DNA from 4 places in the Modestobacter sp. SYSU DS0511 genome. Region 3 is predicted to be linked to each of the others. Evidence: predicted binding sites of a transcription regulator. Region 3 holds the regulator's gene; each other region holds the start of a gene.
What was found. The regulator LexA, encoded in region 3, represses DNA repair genes until DNA is damaged. The targets are predictions, from matches to a motif close to TCGAACANNTGTTCGA.

Region 1 (4,172 bases), on a different contig from region 3:
CGCGCGGTCTGGGCCACGCCGGACGGGCGGCTCGGGGTCACCGCCGTCGTCGTCGCGCACTCGGTGATGGTCGGCCTGATGGTCATGACCCCGGTGCACATGGGCGCGGGCGGCGAGCACGCCGACGGCACCACGCTCCGGGTGATCGGCCTGGTGATCAGCGTGCACGTGGCCGGGATGTACCTGTTCTCCCCGGTGGTCGGCTGGCTGGCCGACCGGTTCGGCCGTTCGGCGACCGTGGCGCTGGGCGGCGCCCTGCTGCTGCTCGCGGCGCTGGTGGCCGGCACCGCACCGCCGGGAGCGGCCTGGCAGCTGGGCGTCGGGCTGTTCCTGCTGGGGGTGGGCTGGTCGTGCGGTCTGGTGGCCGGCTCGACGCTGGTGACGGAGTCGGTCACCGACGATGTGCGCCCCGCCGCCCAGGGGGCCACCGATCTGCTGATGGGCCTCGGCGCAGCGCTGGCCGGGGCGATCGGGGGGCCGCTGCTGGCGGGCGGGGGCTTCGGGCTGGTCGCGGCGGTCAGCGCCGGGCTCGTCGTCCCGCTGGTCGTGGTGTGGGTGGATCAGCGCCGGTTCCGGTAGCTCCGCCACAGCAGGACCAGCCAGGCGACGAGTGCGCACACGATGGCGATCTCCAGGATCGTGTCCCAGGTCGGGGAACCGGTGCTCGGGACCATGCGCCGAGGGTAGGCCGGACGGCGGCGGTGGGTACCGTGCTCGCTGTGCGCCTGCAGGAGTTCTGGTCCCGGATGGAGCAGCAGTTCGGCTCGATGCGGTCGCAGAGCGTCGCCCGAGACCACTCGTTCGGCCCGCTCGGTGGCCGGACGGCGATCGAGGCGATCGAGGCCGGGGTGCCGGTGCGCACCGTCTGGCTGGAGATCTGCAAGGCCTACGACGTCCCGCCGAAGGACCGCTGAGGACCACCGGCGGGACGCCGTCGGGTCAGCTGCCCAGGACGGTGCGGGCGTACTGCTCCAGGGTCGTCGGGGCCCGGCCGATCAGCCGGTGCAGGTCGGTGCTGCCGGTGTCCAGCGCCCCCTGGGCGATCGCCTGGTCCAGCGCCACGACGAACCCGGCGGTGGCCTCGGGCAGCCCCGCCTCGGTCAGCGTGCGCAGGTGCTCCTCGGGGCCGAGGTCCCGGTAGACGACCTCGTGGCCGGTCTGCGCCGCGACGACCGCGGCGAGGTCGGCGAGGCTGAACGCCTCGTCCCCGCCCAGTTCCAGCACGCCGGTCTCCGGCTGGTCGGCGGTGAGGACGGCGACCGCACCGGCCGCGTAGTCCGCCCGGGTGGCGGCGGCGATGCGCCCGCTGCCGGAGCTGCCGGTCAGCTCCCCGGTGCCGGCCGCCTGCTGGATCTGCTGGTCGTAGTTCTCCAGGTACCAGTTGTTCCGCAGCACGACGGCGGGGATGCCGGCCTCGGCGATGAGCCGCTCGGTGGCGATGTGCTCGGGGGCCAGCGGCAGCGGGGTGTCGTCGGCCCGCGTCGCGCTGGTGTAGACGACCAGCTGCACGCCGGCCGCCTTCGCCGCCTGCAGGACGTTGCCGTGCTGGGCGACGCGCTGCCCCACCTCGCTGCCGGAGACCAGCAGCAGCCGGTCGGTGCCCTGCAGGGCCGCCTCCAGGGCGGCCGGGTCGGCGTAGTCGGCCTGGCGGACCTGCACGCCGCGGTCGGCGAGGTCGGCGGCCTTGGCGGGGGTGCGCACGACGGCGACGACCTCGGTGGCGGGCACGCCCGCGTCGAGGAGGCCGAGGACGACGAGCCGGCCGAGGTGGCCACTGGCTCCGGTGACGGTGATCAAGGGGCCCTCCGAGGGATGGGTGCTGCGCGGCTGGTACTAACCAATAGTTAGTACAGGTCGGTCGCACCGTACACTCGCAGGCGGCACCGGAGGGGAGGGGTTCCGTGGAGCAGACGGTCGAGCAGCTGGTCGCGGACGTCTTCCGGCGTGCCTGCACCTCGCGCGAGGCCCTCGAGCACGTCACCGGGAAGTGGTCGCTGCTGGCGCTCTCGGCACTGGCCGAGTCCCCGCACCGGTTCGGCGAGCTGCGCCGCCGGATCGAGGGGGTCAGCGAGAAGATGCTGGCCCAGAGCCTGCAGACCCTCGAGCGCGACGGGTGGGTGCACCGCGAGGTGCGCTCGTCGATCCCGCCGCACGTGGAGTACCGGCTCACCGACGCCGGGGAGCAGCTGGTGCCGCACCTGCTGGCGCTCATCGAGTTCGTCGAGGGCCGGATGCCGGCCGTGCACGCAGCCCGGGCCGCGGCGGACGAGGCGCGCTCCGCCCGCTGAGCGATGCCGGCCCCGGCCGGTGGGGCGCGTGGGACGGGCGGACGGCGTGTCGCTGGCTTCGAACACCTGTTCGGTCTACCGTGTCCACAGGTCCGGTGCTCGTCCACAGATGACGTCGGCCCGGCGAAACTGTCAGACCCCCGCCCTAGCGTCGGCGACGACCCGCAGACAGCGCACAGCGACACCCGAAGGTGGCCACCATGGCAGCAACCCTGGACCGCGACAAGGCCCTCGACATGGCCCTCGCCCAGATCGACAAGCAGTTCGGCAAGGGCTCGGTCATGCGCCTCGGCGACTCGCCCGAGATCGCCATGAAGGTCATCCCGACCGGCTCGGTCGCCCTCGACATCGCCCTCGGCATCGGCGGTCTGCCCCGCGGCCGGGTCGTCGAGGTGTACGGCCCCGAGGCCTCCGGCAAGACGACGGTCGCCCTGCACGCGGTGGCCAACGCCCAGGCCGCCGGCGGCATCGCGGCCTTCATCGACGCCGAGCACGCGCTCGACCCCGAGTACGCCCGGGCGATCGGTGTCGACACCGACGCGCTGCTGGTCAGCCAGCCCGACACCGGTGAGCAGGCGCTCGAGATCGCCGACATGCTGATCCGCTCCGGCGCGCTCGACGTCATCGTCATCGACTCGGTCGCGGCGCTCGTGCCCCGCGCCGAGATCGAGGGCGAGATGGGTGACAGCCACGTCGGTCTGCAGGCCCGGCTGATGAGCCAGGCGCTGCGGAAGATCACCGGTGCGCTGAACAACTCCGGCACCACCGCGATCTTCATCAACCAGCTGCGCGAGAAGGTCGGCGTGGTCTACGGCTCGCCGGAGGTCACCACCGGTGGCCGGGCGCTGAAGTTCTACGCCTCGGTCCGCCTCGACGTCCGCCGCATCGAGACCCTCAAGCAGGGCACCGAGGCGGTCGGCAGCCGGGTCCGGGTGAAGATCGTCAAGAACAAGGTCGCCGCCCCGTTCAAGCAGGCCGAGCTCGACCTGCTCTGGGGTCACGGCTTCAGCCGCGAGGGCGGCCTCATCGACATGGGCGTGGAGCAGGGCTTCGTCCGCAAGTCCGGCGCTTGGTACACCTACGAGGGCGACCAGCTGGGCCAGGGCAAGGAGAACGCCCGCAACTTCCTGCGCGACAACCCCGACCTCGCCGACGAGATCGAGAAGAAGATCAAGGAGAAGCTCGGCATCGGTGCGCCGCTCGATGCCCCGGTCGAGGCCGCTGTCCCGGCCGACTTCTGATCCCCGCCGTGTCCGAATCGCTGTTCACCAGCGACGGGCCGGCCGAGGAGCGCGCACGGCCGGCCGGCGGGGAGACCCGCCGCGCCGGCCGTCGTCGTTCCGGACGGTCGGCCGGCGGCTGGTCGGGAGGAGATGACCAGGGGGCGCGGCGCCCCCGAGCCGAGCGTCGTCGCTCGGGGGGTGACGACGCTCCGGGGCGCGCGGAGGACGATCTGGGTGACCCGGAGCAGGCTGCCCGCGCGATCTGCCTGCGCGCCCTCACCGGTGCGTCGAGAACCCGCAAGCAGCTCGCCGACCTGCTGGCCAAGCGCGAGATCCCCGACGAGGCGGCCGCGGCGGTGCTCGACCGGTTCACCGAGGTCGGGCTGATCGACGATGCGGCGTTCGCCGCCGCCTGGGTGACCTCACGGCAGTCGGGCCGAGGGCTGGCCCGCCGAGCGCTCGCTGCGGAGCTCCGCGCCAAGGGCGTGGACGACGAGGTGGCCGCTGCGGCGGTCGCCGAGGTCGACCCGCAGGACGAGTGGGACGCCGCGCGCAGGCTGGTCGAGCGGAAGCTGCCGTCGATGCGCCGGTTGGACCGGGTCACCGCCGAGCGCCGGCTGGTCGGCATGCTGGCCCGGAAGGGCTACGGCGGTGGACTGGC
Region 2 (4,172 bases), on a different contig from region 3:
CCAGCGCGCCCATCGTCTCCACCAGCGGCGTCTCCGGGTCGCGGCGGTGGTGGTAGAAGACGTCGACGTACTCCAGGCCCGTGCGGCGCAACGACTGGTCGAGGCTGGCCAGCAGGTACTTGCGCGACCCGCCGTCGCCGTAGGGGCCCGGCCACATGTCGTAGCCGGCCTTCGTGGCGATGAAGAGCTCGTCCCGGTACGGCGCCAGGTCGCTGCGCAGCACCTGGCCGAAGGTGGTCTCCGCGGCGCCGTAGGGCGGGCCGTAGTTGTTGGCCAGGTCGATGTGCGTGACGCCGAGGTCGAAGGCCCGTCGCAGGATCGCCCGGGCGGTCTCCAGCGGCCGGTCGGCGCCGAAGTTCTGCCACAGGCCCAGCGAGACCGGCGGCAGCAGCACGCCACTGCGCCCGGCCCGCCGGTACCGGGTCTGCTCGTAACGGTCGGGCGCGGGACGCCACGACGAATCCTGCCGGTCCTCGGTGAGCACGACGGAGAGTGTGCCGCAGGGCGCGCTCCGGGTGGTCAGGGGTGGGTGGTCAGGGGTGGGTGGTCAGCTGCGCCCCACCAGCACGGTGACCGGGGCCTCCTCGACCATCGACCCGGCGTGCGGCGCCAGCGCGGTGCGGACGTCGTCCTCGAGCTCCCGCCTGCGCTCGGGCGGAAGCTGGCCCGGGGACATCGCCGACGCGAGGTTGCCGAGCACGTGATCGGCGTCCACCGGGGCCGCGTAGCGGTGGTGCAGCACCTCGACGTCGGAGAAGCCCGCCCGGCTCAGCAGCGCCCGCCGCTCCGCGAGGGCCTCCGCGTCGGTGCCGCAGGTGCCCGGGGCCGGGCCGAATCGGCGCTCCAGCAGAGCGCGTAGGGCCCGTTGCCAGTCCTGCTCGCCGAGCCACAGGGGGGTGCCGTGGGTGATGACGGCGATGCCCCCACCGGGCCGCAGGAGCTGCCGGGCGGTGGAGAAGACGGCGGCGGCGTCCATCCAGTGCAGGGCGTTGGCCACGGTGAGCAGCCCCCAGTTCGTGCCGACCACGCCGGCGAGGCCCGGCAGGTCGTGGTCGGCGGCCAGTGCGCACACCACGTTCACCGTCCCTCCGGCCGCGAGGCGGCGGCGGAGCTGGACCAGCATGTCCGGCTCCGGGTCCAGGGCGAGCACGCCCCCGAGCCGCGCGGCCAGGCCGACGGCGACCTGCCCGGTGCCGGCGCCGAGGTCGATGGCCCGGTCCGTGGCGGTCAGCCCCAGGTGGGCGACCAGCTGGTCCAGCATCTCGCCCGGTACGTCCCTGCGGTGGTGTGCGTACGCCTCGGCCGTCGCGCCGGCGAACTGTCCGTCCATGGGGAGATGCTGACCTGTCGGAGTGCGAACCGGGTCGGATTCCGCTCTCGGCGCAGCCGCATCCGTGCTGCTCAACGGCTTGCCGCGCACGTCCTTCGAACGTATGATCGAATGCGTGAACGTGATCGCCGAGCCCGAGGCGCGGGTCTGCCCCGCCCCGCCGGTCGGGCTCGCGGCGGGCCCGCTCGGCGCGGTGCAGGCCGCGGATCGGGAGATCGCGCGCCAGACCGCCCGGCGCGCCCGTGCGGTGGCCGAGTTCGCCGCGACGCGGCCCGCCTCGGTCGACCGGGCCCAGGGTGAGCCGGGCGCGATGAGCGCCGAGCGCTGGGCGGCCCGGGCCGAGGTGCTCCGGCCGGTGAGCGAGTGGGCCGCGCAGGAGCTCGTGGTGGCGCTGTCGATCAGCGCCGAGGCGGCGGAGTCGCTGCTCGAACGGTCGCTGACGCTGGTGCACCGGCTGCCCCGGGCGCTGGACGCGCTGGACGCCGGCGCACTGCATCCCGGGCACCTGTGGCCGCTGCTGGACAAGGTCGCCCCGATCGAGGACGACGCGGTGCGCGCCGACGTCGAGGCGGCACTGCTGCAGTGGGCTGCCGGGCGGGTGACGACGCCGGCGCAGCTCGGCGCCAAGGCGCGGCGCGAGGTCCTCCGGCGCGACGCCCGGGCCGCCGCCCGCAGGCTCTCCCGTGCGATCGCCGAGCGCGGCGTGCACCTGCGGTCGGGCCGCACCGACGGCACCGCTGAGATCGCCGCGCTGCTCACCGTTCCCGAGGCGCACGCGCTCCTCCGGGCGCTGGGTGCGTACGCGGACGCGCTCGACGAACCGGGCGACCAGCGCACCCGCGGGCAGAAGATGGCCGACTGCCTGCTCGACCTTGTGCTGCGCCCCGGCGAGCGGAACATGCCGCCGGTCCAGGTGTCGCTGCACGTCGTGGCGTCCGTCGCCACGATGCTCGGCGGTGACGCGCCCGGTGAGGTCGACGGCCAGGTCGTCCCGGCCGAGGTGGTCCGCGCCCTGCTGCGCGCCCTGTCCGGCAGCGCCGCTGCGCCCGACGACGCCGCCACAGCCGACCCCGACGCGATCGACCCCTCCGCCGACGCCGCCGCCGCCGACGCCGCCGCCGCCGACGCTTCCCCTGCCCCTGCCCCTGCCCCTGCCCCTGCCCCTGCCCCTGCCCCTGCCCTTGCCCCCGCCCCTGCCGCCGCCCCGGCCGGCGGGCCCCCGACCGTCACGCTCAGCCCCGACCGCGACCGGCCGCCGGGCGGGGGGTCCGAGGAGTTCTGGCCGGACCCCGGGTGGGCCGAGTTCGAGCGTCGGGTGCTCGCCCGCTGGGCTGAGGAGGCCGCTCGGGACGCCTCACCCGACGGCGCGGAGCGACCACCATCCGCCCCCGAACCACCGACGCTCGGTCCCGAGGGTGCCGCGCCACTGCCCGGGGAGGGCTGGTGGTCGACGGCCGACCGTGCCGTGGAGCGGGCGAGCGCTGCCCTGCGCACGACGCAGGAGGTCCTCGGCCACGCCCGCCGAGCGGTCGCCGACGCCTGCCGCGCCGACGCCGCCGACGAAGCCGCCTGGCAGCACGGTCGGACCGGGCAGGTCGGCGCCGCCGCCGACGCCCTGGCCGCGCTGGAGGCGGCGAGCAGCGAGCAGCGGGCTCTGCTGGCCGACCTGCTGACCCGGACGGGCGGGGGCGGCCTCGCCGACCGGCCGCGGATCGTGCTGGCTGATGCGCTGACCGGCGCCTTCCTCGGGCTGGCCGGGCTCCCTGAGCTGCGCCGCGCCGCCTCCTGCGACGCACCTGCCTGCCGGCGGCGCCCGGCGGAGTGCACCCACGACCTGTCCGGACGGCCCGGCCTGCGCCCACCGGGCCCCACCGCCGGCTACCGGCCGGGCGCTGAGCTGGACCGGTTCGTCCGCGCCCGCGACCGCCGCTGCCGCTTCCCCGGCTGTCGCCGCAGGGTGCCCCGCGGCGGGGAGCTCGACCACGACGTCCCGTACCCGCAGGGGCCGACCAGCGCATCGAACCTGACCGGCTACTGCACCACGAACCACCGCGGCAAGCACCAGGCGCCCGGCTGGCGGCACGAGCTGGCCGCCGATGGTGCCCTCACCGTCACCACGCCCACCGGCCTGACCGCCGTCACCACCCCACCGCCGTACTGAGGGGCCGGCGGCGTCAGTCGGTGAAGCAGGCGGTGAGCGCCGCGACCATCAGCGGGACGTCCCGGGCGCTGGCCAGCTCACGTGCCGAGTGCATCGCCAGCATCGGCGCGCCGACGTCCACGGTGGCGATGCCCAGCCGGGTCGCGGTCAGCGGGCCGATGGTGCTGCCGCACGGCAGGTCGGCGCGGCTGACGAACCACTGCACCGGCACCGACGCCGAGGCGCAGCGCTCGGCGAACCACGCGCCGCCCACCCCGTCGGTGGCGTACGCCTGGTTGGCGTTCACCTTCAGCACCGGGCCGCCACCCAGCTGCGGAGTGTGGGCCGACTCGTGCCGCTCCCCTCGGGTCGGGTGCACGGCGTGCGCCATGTCCGCGCTGACCAGCACCGACCGGGCGATCGTCCGGTGCACGGCCTGCGCGTTCCCCGGGTCGGTGGCGGCCACCAGCCGGTCGACGACGTCCTCCAGGAAGCTGCCCCGCGCCCCGGACATCGACCCGCTGCCCACCTCCTCGTGGTCGTTGCAGACCAGCAGCTGCGTCCGCTCACCGGCCGGCGCGCCGATCAGCGCGGTCAGCCCGGAGTGGCAGCACGCCAGGTCGTCCAGCCGCGGCGCGGCCACCCAGCTGCCGTCGGCGCCGGTCCGGGCCGCCGGCTGGGTGTCGGCCAGCACCAGGTCGT
Region 3 (4,172 bases):
CGAGGCGGTCGGCTGTCTCGGTCATCGTGCGAGGGCTCCCTGGTGTTCGTGCTCTGGCGTCGAGCTGAGCGGCGGTGCGGGCGGAGCGGCTGGGGAAGCCGGCGGGTGCCGGAGCCGGGTGGTGCGGTGCGGTCTCCTCGTCGAGACCTGTGTAGTCAGGGGGTGTGACAGTTCGGGGCGGCGTCCTCAGGACCCGCCGGCCGCGCCTGGCGGCCCGTCCTCGGCGGCAGGTGCCCCACCGGCTCGGGCGCGCACAGCGGCCCGCAGCTCGGCGATCTCCTTCTCGAAGTCGGCAGCGGAGCTGAAGCTCCGGTAGACGCTGGCGAAGCGGAGGTAGGCGACCTCGTCCAGGTCGCGCAGCGGGCCCAGGATCGCCAAGCCGACCTCGTGGCTGGGGATCTCGGCACACCCGGTGGCGCGGACGGCGTCCTCGACCTGCTGGGCCAGCAACGCGAGCTGGTGCTCGTCGACCGGGCGGCCCTGGCAGGCGCGGCGGACACCGGCGACCACCTTCGCGCGGGTGAACGGCTCGCTCACGCCGCTGCGCTTCACGACGGCGAGGACCGCCTCCTCGACGGTGGTGAACCGCCGCCCGCAGCCGGGGCACGAACGCCGCCGCCGGGTGGTCGCGCCCTCGTCGGTCTCGCGCGAGTCGATGACGCGGCTGTCGGGGTTGTGGCAGAAGGGGCAACGCACTGCCGGTCCACCTCCTCCCGAGGTGTCGCGACCGGGATCACCGCGGTGCTGTGACACCGTGGGACACCGGCCCGTGGACCGCTCCTGTGGACTGCTCCGGGGACATCCGGTGGATGGCCCGGGGAGAACGTGTGGAGCGGCTGTGGACGACTTACATCCGTGTAAGCACTAGATGTTGTGGTGGAACCGTACGGCCACCCCTACAGGTGTGCAAGCCCTGTCGTGCGTGTCGTGTTCCGCAGCTGACCCGCCCGCCGCTCGCGCACCCATCCGTCACAGCCCGGGCCCGCGGCGACGGGCCCACTGCACCCCATCAGGGCAGCTCGAGCACCTGACCGGGCTGCAGCACGACGTCCTGGAGGTCGTTTCGATCGAGGATCGCGTCGACCACCGCCCGCCGGTCCTCGTCGGGCGCCAGGTCACCGGCGATCGACCAGAGCGTGTCGCCCGGCTGGACCACCACCGTGCCGGCGCCGGCCAGCCGCAGCGCGGGCTCCCCGTCGGCGACCACCGCGAGCGTGCCCACCGCCACCCCCAGGCCGATCGCCACCGACAGCGCCGCCACCGCGCGCCGGCCACGGCGGGTGAGTCGCAGCGGCAGCTCCGCCCACTCGCCGGCCGACGGACACGGAGCGGCGGCCCGGGGCGGGCCGCAGTCGCCACCGCGGACGGGCCGCGCGACCGCGACCCCCGGCGAGGACATCGGCCGCCCACCAGGACGCACCGGCGGGCGGCGGGCCGGGCGGGCCTCAACCCGCCCGGCGGACCCCGTCCGGGCGGTCGGCGCCGGCGAGACCAGCCGGAGCGGCGGGCGGAGCGGGGCGACGGTGGCGTCCGGGTACTCGGCGATGACCATCGGTGCACTCCTCACAGCAGGCACCCGGGGGTGCGATCTCGAACGCCTGTTCGATTCGAACGTCTGTGCGATGTCTACCGCACGGCACCGACAGGAGTGCGCCGACACGGCGGGTGTTCGAACACCTGTTTGAAGACCCGCCGCCGAACCGCTACCGTGCGCAGGGAGACCACGACGGCGTCCCACCCCGCCCCGGCAGGCGGGATGCCACCGGGCAGCTGCGCGCGCAGCCGGACGAGGAGGACACATGGCGGTCGACGGCCGGACGGCGGACGAGCGCAAGGGGTCGAGCCGCCGGAGGCGCCCGGCCGGGCAGGCGGCGGAGCCCACAGCGGACACCGGCGGCGCGGCCGTGCGCGAGTTCCCCGACCGCGGCGAGGCCGGCGACGGGCTCACCCAGCGCCAGCGCCGGGTGCTGGAGGTCATCCGCGACTCCATCGAACGCCGTGGCTACCCGCCCTCGGTCCGCGAGATCGGCGAGGCCGTCGGCCTCTCCTCCGCCTCCTCGGTCGCCCACCAGCTCTCGGTGCTCCAGCGCAAGGGCTGGCTGCGCCGCGACCCCAACCGGCCGCGCGCACTGGACGTCCGGTTGCCGGGCGAGCACGGCGTGACCGCCGGCGCCGACGCCTCGGCGGATGCGCTCGCCGCCGCCGGTGCGGCCAGTGGCGTCGACGAGGCGGGCGCCTCGGCACCCACCTACGTGCCCCTGGTGGGCCGCATCGCCGCCGGTGGCCCGGTCCTGGCGGAGCAGGCCGTCGAAGACGTCTTCCCGCTGCCGCGCGAACTGGTCGGTGAGGGCACGCTGTTCATGCTCAAGGTCACCGGTGACTCGATGGTCGAGGCCGCGATCTGCGACGGCGACTGGGTGGTGGTCCGCCAGCAGCCCACCGCCGAGAACGGCGAGATCGTCGCGGCGATGATCGACGGCGAGGCGACCGTGAAGACCTACAAGCGCCGCGACGGGCACGTGTGGCTGCTGCCGCACAACCCGGCCTACGCGCCGATCCCCGGCGACGACGCCACCGTCCTCGGCCGGGTCGTGACGGTGCTGCGCCGGGTCTGACGCCGGTGTCGGCCGCCGGCCGGGTCACTCCCGCCGGCGGCCGGTCACTCCCGCCGGCGGCCGGTCACTCCCGCCGGCGGCGGCGGAACTTCCCGCCGATCCAGACGGACACGGTGGCCACCCCGGCCGCGATGATGCCGGCCGTCACCGGGGCGACGCCGGGGGCCGCGGTCACCAGCTCCCCCGTCGGTCCGGCACCGGGAGCCGGATCGATCGAGGTGCTCGTAGCCTGCTCAGCCGACACCGGGACCAGGGTCACCGGCGCCGGCAGCCCCTCGCTGGTGACCAGCAGGTCGCGGTTGTTCGCCGCGAAGGTGATCGCCTCACCCTGCGGTGAGTCGGGGAGCGCGATCCGGACCGGCGCGCCGGACAGCGCGCCGGGCACGTCGGAACCGGTCAGCGTCCAGACGTAGGCGTCGGTGTAGGTGCGCAGGGCGATGCGCTGCCCGTCCGCCGACACCGCGCCCCCGGTCACCAGCAGCTGCCCCGCGCGGCCGACCGGCCCGCCCGGCGTACCGGTCAGGGTGAAGCCCAGCCCGACCACCCGGGTCATCGGCACCGTGGCCCCGTCGGCCAGCGGCGCATCCGGGCGGTACACGCCGGAGGCGCCGAGCACCTCCTTGGTCACCAGGTACGGCGTGCCGTCAGGCGCCAGCAGCAGCGCCTCGGCGTCGTGCGCCCCGTCCGGGTAGGTGAGCCGGGTGAGCGTGGTGCCGCCGTCAGGGCGCAGCCCGATCAGCGCGACGGTCTCCCGGGCGGCGTTGTTGTCCCCGATGTCGGCCAGCCAGACCGTGCCGTCCGCGGCCAGGGCGAGGTCCTCGGGGTCGTACGGGTCGACGCTCCCCGACCGCACCTCCGCGACGGCGCAGGAGGTGTCGAGGACGTAGACCTCCGCCCGGTCACCACCATCGTTCATCGCCAGGAGCGTCTCCCCGGCGCTGGCCAGGCCGGAGATCTCCGGCAGCCGCGGGTCGGTGATGGTGCAGCGCGTGCTCGGCGCGGCTTCCTCGGCGAGCGCCGCCGATGGCGGCAGAACCGCGAGCCAGACCGCTGCGGGCAGGGCGAGGAGCGCCCCGTCCGCCAGGCAACGGCGGCCGGCGCGGCTACGCGTGCGGCCGGCCCACTCTGGCACGGACCCAGCGTGACACCACGACTGCGTCGAGTGCATGAACCACGCCCAAGAGCACGATGCCGACGGCCGCTCCCACCACCGCATCGGTGACCCAGTGGAAGTTCAGCGCCACCATGGCCACTCCGGTGGCCACCGGCCCCAGCACGCTGAGCAGCCAGGCCGCCCGCTGCAGCCGGGGGTTCAGGCCGTACTGGACCACCTGCCAGCGGGCCACGCCCCACATCAGCACGGCGTTCGCCACGTGCCCGGACGGGAAGCTCTCCCCGCCCCGGTGGAAGTACGAGCCCGGGTAGGCCGGGGCGGTGCGGCCGGTGCCCCACTTGAAGGCGTAGACCGCTGCCGTCAGCAGCGCGAGGGCCAGCAGCACGCGCACCAGCGGGGCCACCGTGCGCTGCCGCCAGAAGAGCCAGCCGACCAGACCGAAC
Region 4 (4,172 bases), on a different contig from region 3:
GCAGTCAGACCCGAGGTGAGCGGCCGGCCCCGGACGGCGCAGCACGCGTCGTGGGAGCCGTGCGTGCACACCAGGTAGGTGGGGACGTCGGTCGGCTCGCCGACCGAGCCGTCCCAGGGCGCCTCCAGCAGCTCGGCGTCGGACTCCCGGGTCGCCCAGCGCACCGTCTCCACCCCGGGGGTGGTGTCGGCCAGTGCCCACCGGCGGCCGGTGTCGGCCAGCCGGCCGCCGGGCCGGCGCACCAGCTGCACCCGGACGCCGGCCTCCCGAGCCCGCGCCGCCAGCCGCGGGGCCACCGCCCGGTCGAACCGGGACTCCAGCAGCGCGTCGCGGCCCCAGGGCCCGGGCTGCTCCACCAGCAGCCAGCGCCGGGCCGGCGGCGCGGTCGCCGTCGGGGCGTCGCCGCGCAGCAGCGCCTGCACCGAGCAGCGGGCGTCGTCGAGCCGGCCGGCCGGTCGGGGCACGGGATGCCGGGGAGTGGGGGGCTGCTCACCCACCGACGGCGCCATGGCCCCCATCGTGCCCGCCGGTGCGCGCGGGCGCCCCGGCCCGGGCGTCGGGGACGACCGCGATCGACTCGGTCACCAGCCGGCGGGCCAGGGTGAGCTGGTCGGCGGCGTCCAGGTCGGGCAGGTCGCCGACCTTCAGCTCCCCGGCGGCCAGCAGCGCGGCCAGCGCGGGGCGGGTGGCCGCCGGCAGGTCGTGGGTGCGCCGGCCGGCCACCAGCGCCACCCGGTCGCCCACCGGCTCGCGCAGCTGGGCCCGCAGCAGGGGCCGCACCCGGAGCACCGTGTCGGCGTCGAGCGCGGCGAGCGCGGTGGACTGGGCCAGCGGCGAGACCGGCGCGGGGCGCACCTGCGCCCAGGCGCGGGAGCGCAGGGAGTCGGCGACCGCGGCCGGGTCGACCTCGCCGATCCAGCGCTGCAGCCCGCTGAGCACCGCGGCGACGTCGTCGGCGGTGGCGTCGGGGTCGGCGAGGTCGACGCCGAGCGGCAGCGAACCGCGCAGCGCGGGGTCGTCGGCGGCGAGGGTGCGCACCAGGTCCAGCGCCGACTCGACCGCGCCCCAGCGGGTCACCGGGTGGATCCCGACCGTCAGGTGGGCGCTGATCGCACCGAGTGCGACCGCGGAGTGGATGTAACCCCGCGGCAGGTAGAGGGCGTCGCCGGGGCGCAGCACGGCGTCGATGACCGGCGGGCGCTCGGCCGCGGCGGCCACCTCGGCGGCCCGGTCGGTCCAGGGGTGGGTGCGCAGCGGATCGGGGAGCACCGGCTCGTGGATGGTCCAGTGCTTCTCCCCGGCGGCCTGCAGCACGAAGACGTCGTGCACGTCGTAGTGCGGGGAGAACCCGCGCGAGGACGGCGGGGTGACGTAGGCGTTGACCTGGGTGGGGTGGCCGAGGTCGGCGGCCAGCTGGCCGGCGAAGGCGATCAGCGGCGGCCAGAGGCGGTGCAGGCCCTGCAGCACGACGGTGGACCCGTCGGCGAACAGCCGCAGCACCGCGTCGGAGGAGACCTGGTCGGCCACCTCGGCGCCGGCGCCCTGCGGGCTGGTGAACCGCTTGGGGTCGACGACCGCGCCGTCCTTGGCGATCCGCAGGAACGGGGTGCGCAGGCCGCGGGTGCTCAGCAGCTCGTCGACCGTCTCGAGGCTGAGCAGGTCGGTGAAGGTGCCGCCGAGCTCGGCGGCGGTGGACAGCAGCGGGCGGCGCGACCAGTGCCCGGTGGCGAACTCCTCGGGGTCGACCGCGATGCACCGGCGCAACGCGGGGCGGTCAGCACCTCCCGCCGCGGAGCGGGCACCGTCCTCCGGAGCGGAGGACGGTGCCCGGTCCTGCAGATCAGGGTCGGGCACGGTCAGGCCGAGCCGTCCGCGCCGCCATCGGCACCGCCGTCCGCACCACCGTCGGCACCACCGTCGGCACCGCCGTCGGCGCCGCCGTCCGCACCACCATCGGCACCCGCGCCGCCGTCCGCACCGCCGTCGGCACCCGCGCCGCCGTCCGCACCGCCGTCGGCGCCGCCGTCGTGCTGGCCGGGCGTGCCCTCACCGGCACCGGAGTCGGCCGGGCCCTCGGTGCTGGTCATGTCCTCGTCGTCGAGCGCCATGGCTCCTCCGATCGTCGAGTCGGGCCGCCGGTCGGCGGGCCCGGGGCTGTTCTACCGCGATGATCGACTCGCCACACCTCCGAGCGGCGGGCCCGCCGGACGGCGACCGGTTACGCTCGTCGACGTCGAACACCTGTTCGACGACCGTGGGGAAGGCGGCCGTCGAACGGGTACCGGGTGTGCGCGGGGGCGCGGGGTGGTGAGGGGTGTCGCGGAGTGTCCGATCGGGCTGCCGGCTGCACGGTGCTGCACGTCGACATGGACGCATTCTTCGCCAGCGTCGAGGTGCGCCGGCACCCCGAGCTGGCCGGCACCCCGGTGATCGTCGGCGGCGCCGGCAACCGCGGCGTGGTCACCTCGGCCACCTACGAGGCGCGGGCCTACGGGGTGCACAGCGCGATGCCGACGTCCCGGGCGCTGCGGCTGTGCCCGACCGCCACCGTGCTGCCCGGCGACCTGGCGCTCTACGCCGAGGTCTCCCGCTCGGTGATGGCGCTGTTCCGGTCCATCACCCCGCTGGTCGAACCGCTGAGCCTGGACGAGGCGTTCCTGGACGTCTCCGGTGCCGGTCGGCGGCTGGGCGACCCGGTGGCGATCGGGGAGCACATCCGGGCCCGGGTCTACGACGAGCAGGGCATCACCTGCTCGGTGGGGGTGGCCGGCAGCAAGTTCGTCGCCAAGCTCGCCTCCACCCGGTCCAAGCCCGACGGGCTGCTGGTGGTCCGCCCGGCCGAGGTCATGGAGTTCCTGCACCCGCTCCCGGTCGGGGCGCTGTGGGGCGTTGGCGCCAAGACCGAGGAGGTGCTGCTGCGGCTGGGGCTGAAGACGGTGGGCGACCTGGCGCACGTGCCGGCGCGCACCCTGCAGCGCGCGGTCGGCTCTGCCGCCGGGGCGCACCTGCACGAGCTGGCCTGGGGTCGGGACCCCCGCCGGGTGGTGCCCGACGAGCCGGACCGGTCCACCGGGGCCGAGGAGACCTTCGGCACCGACGTCGACGACCCCGCGGTGGTGCACCGGGAGCTGCTGCACCTGGCCGAGCGGACGGCGGGGCGGCTGCGCTCCACCGGCTCCCTGGCCCGCACGGTCACCCTCAAGGTGCGCTTCGCCGACTTCACCACGATCACCCGCTCCCGCACCCTGAAGGTCCCCACCGACGTGGGCCAGGAGCTGTACGACACCGCGCGCACGCTCTTCGACGCCCTCGGGCTGGACCGGGCCCGGATCCGGCTGGTGGGCGTGCGGGCCGAGGGGCTGGTGGAGGCCGACGCCACCGCCCGCCAGCTGGAGCTCGGCGCCCGCGAGCACGGCCGGCGGGACGCCGAGCTGGCCGCCGACCGGGCCGCCCGGAGGTTCGGCGCCGGCGCCGTCCGCCCGGCGACCCTGCTCGGCCGCACGCGCGTGCCCGGCGAGCACCCGGTGGCGCGCCGGGCAGCGCCGGGGACGGGAGCGCGGCAGCCGCCCGGAGCGCCCCGCTGACCTGCCGGGAGTGCGCTGCGGGAGGCAGATCACCGCCCTCCCGGGTGTGTCGGGAGCGCCTCGCCTTTCGCACCCCGCGAACGGCTCGTATCCTCGGAACCACCACAGGCGGACTGTCGTCAGTGGGTTGTGTACTGCGCACCTGGAGGTCGACGTGCCGCTCTCCGAGCACGAGCAGCGTCTGCTGGAGCAGATCGAGCGCGCCCTCGTCGACGACGATCCGAAGTTCGCCTCGACGGTCCGCACCGGTGACCGCCGGCAGAAGGCCCGCCGCAAGGTGCAGCTGGGCGCCCTGCTGGTCGTCGTCGGCCTGGCGGTGATGGTCAGCGGCGTGGCCCTGCCCAACGTCGTCGTCGGCGTGCTGGGCTCCCTGATCGCCTTCGGCGGTGCCGCCCTCGGCGTGCTGAACTACAAGTCCGCCACGGGCGCCGTCGAGGCAGGCCCGGCCGCGACCGCACCCGGGGGCGCCACGGCCGCCCGCGGCAAGGTCGGCAAGAGCAAGGCCGGCCGCCCGCCGCTGAAGAACCGCCTCGAGGAGCGCTTCCGCCGCCGCTACGACCAGTAGCCGCCGCAGGCCCGACCACCAGT

Region 1: recA (recombinase RecA) is a predicted target of LexA. The motif match lies at 2,347-2,362, and genes of this name have one in related genera.
Region 2: ACI783_RS12885 (DUF222 domain-containing protein) is a predicted target of LexA. The motif match lies at 1,426-1,441, and genes of this name have one in related genera.
Region 4: dinB (DNA polymerase IV) is a predicted target of LexA. The motif match lies at 2,234-2,249, and genes of this name have one in related genera.

The regions. Positions count from the first base shown of each region.
Region 1 covers NZ_JBJGZY010000032.1:2,879-7,050, reverse strand. Annotated here, with positions in the region: gene ACI783_RS15160 (MFS transporter) at 1-579, shown strand, start outside; gene ACI783_RS15155 (DUF3046 domain-containing protein) at 720-914, shown strand; gene ACI783_RS15150 (NmrA family NAD(P)-binding protein) at 940-1,797, opposite strand; gene ACI783_RS15145 (winged helix-turn-helix transcriptional regulator) at 1,902-2,288, shown strand; gene recA (recombinase RecA) at 2,489-3,529, shown strand; gene ACI783_RS15135 (regulatory protein RecX) at 3,538-4,172, shown strand, end outside.
Region 2 covers NZ_JBJGZY010000023.1:36,032-40,203, reverse strand. Annotated here, with positions in the region: gene ACI783_RS12895 (aldo/keto reductase) at 1-484, opposite strand, end outside; gene ACI783_RS12890 (class I SAM-dependent methyltransferase) at 548-1,330, opposite strand; gene ACI783_RS12885 (DUF222 domain-containing protein) at 1,446-3,491, shown strand; gene ACI783_RS12880 (M18 family aminopeptidase) at 3,505-4,172, opposite strand, start outside.
Region 3 covers NZ_JBJGZY010000038.1:15,458-19,629, reverse strand. Annotated here, with positions in the region: gene ACI783_RS16420 (vitamin B12-dependent ribonucleotide reductase) at 1-25, opposite strand, end outside; gene nrdR (transcriptional regulator NrdR) at 187-696, opposite strand; gene ACI783_RS16410 (LysM peptidoglycan-binding domain-containing protein) at 1,010-1,552, opposite strand; gene lexA (transcriptional repressor LexA) at 1,800-2,615, shown strand; gene ACI783_RS16400 (hypothetical protein) at 2,680-3,747, opposite strand; gene ACI783_RS16395 (phosphatase PAP2 family protein) at 3,719-4,172, opposite strand, start outside.
Region 4 covers NZ_JBJGZY010000002.1:80,246-84,417, reverse strand. Annotated here, with positions in the region: gene ACI783_RS01630 (sucrase ferredoxin) at 1-509, opposite strand, end outside; gene ACI783_RS01625 (cupin domain-containing protein) at 490-1,764, opposite strand; gene ACI783_RS01620 (BatC protein) at 1,857-2,108, opposite strand; gene dinB (DNA polymerase IV) at 2,325-3,584, shown strand; gene ACI783_RS01610 (DUF3040 domain-containing protein) at 3,739-4,149, shown strand.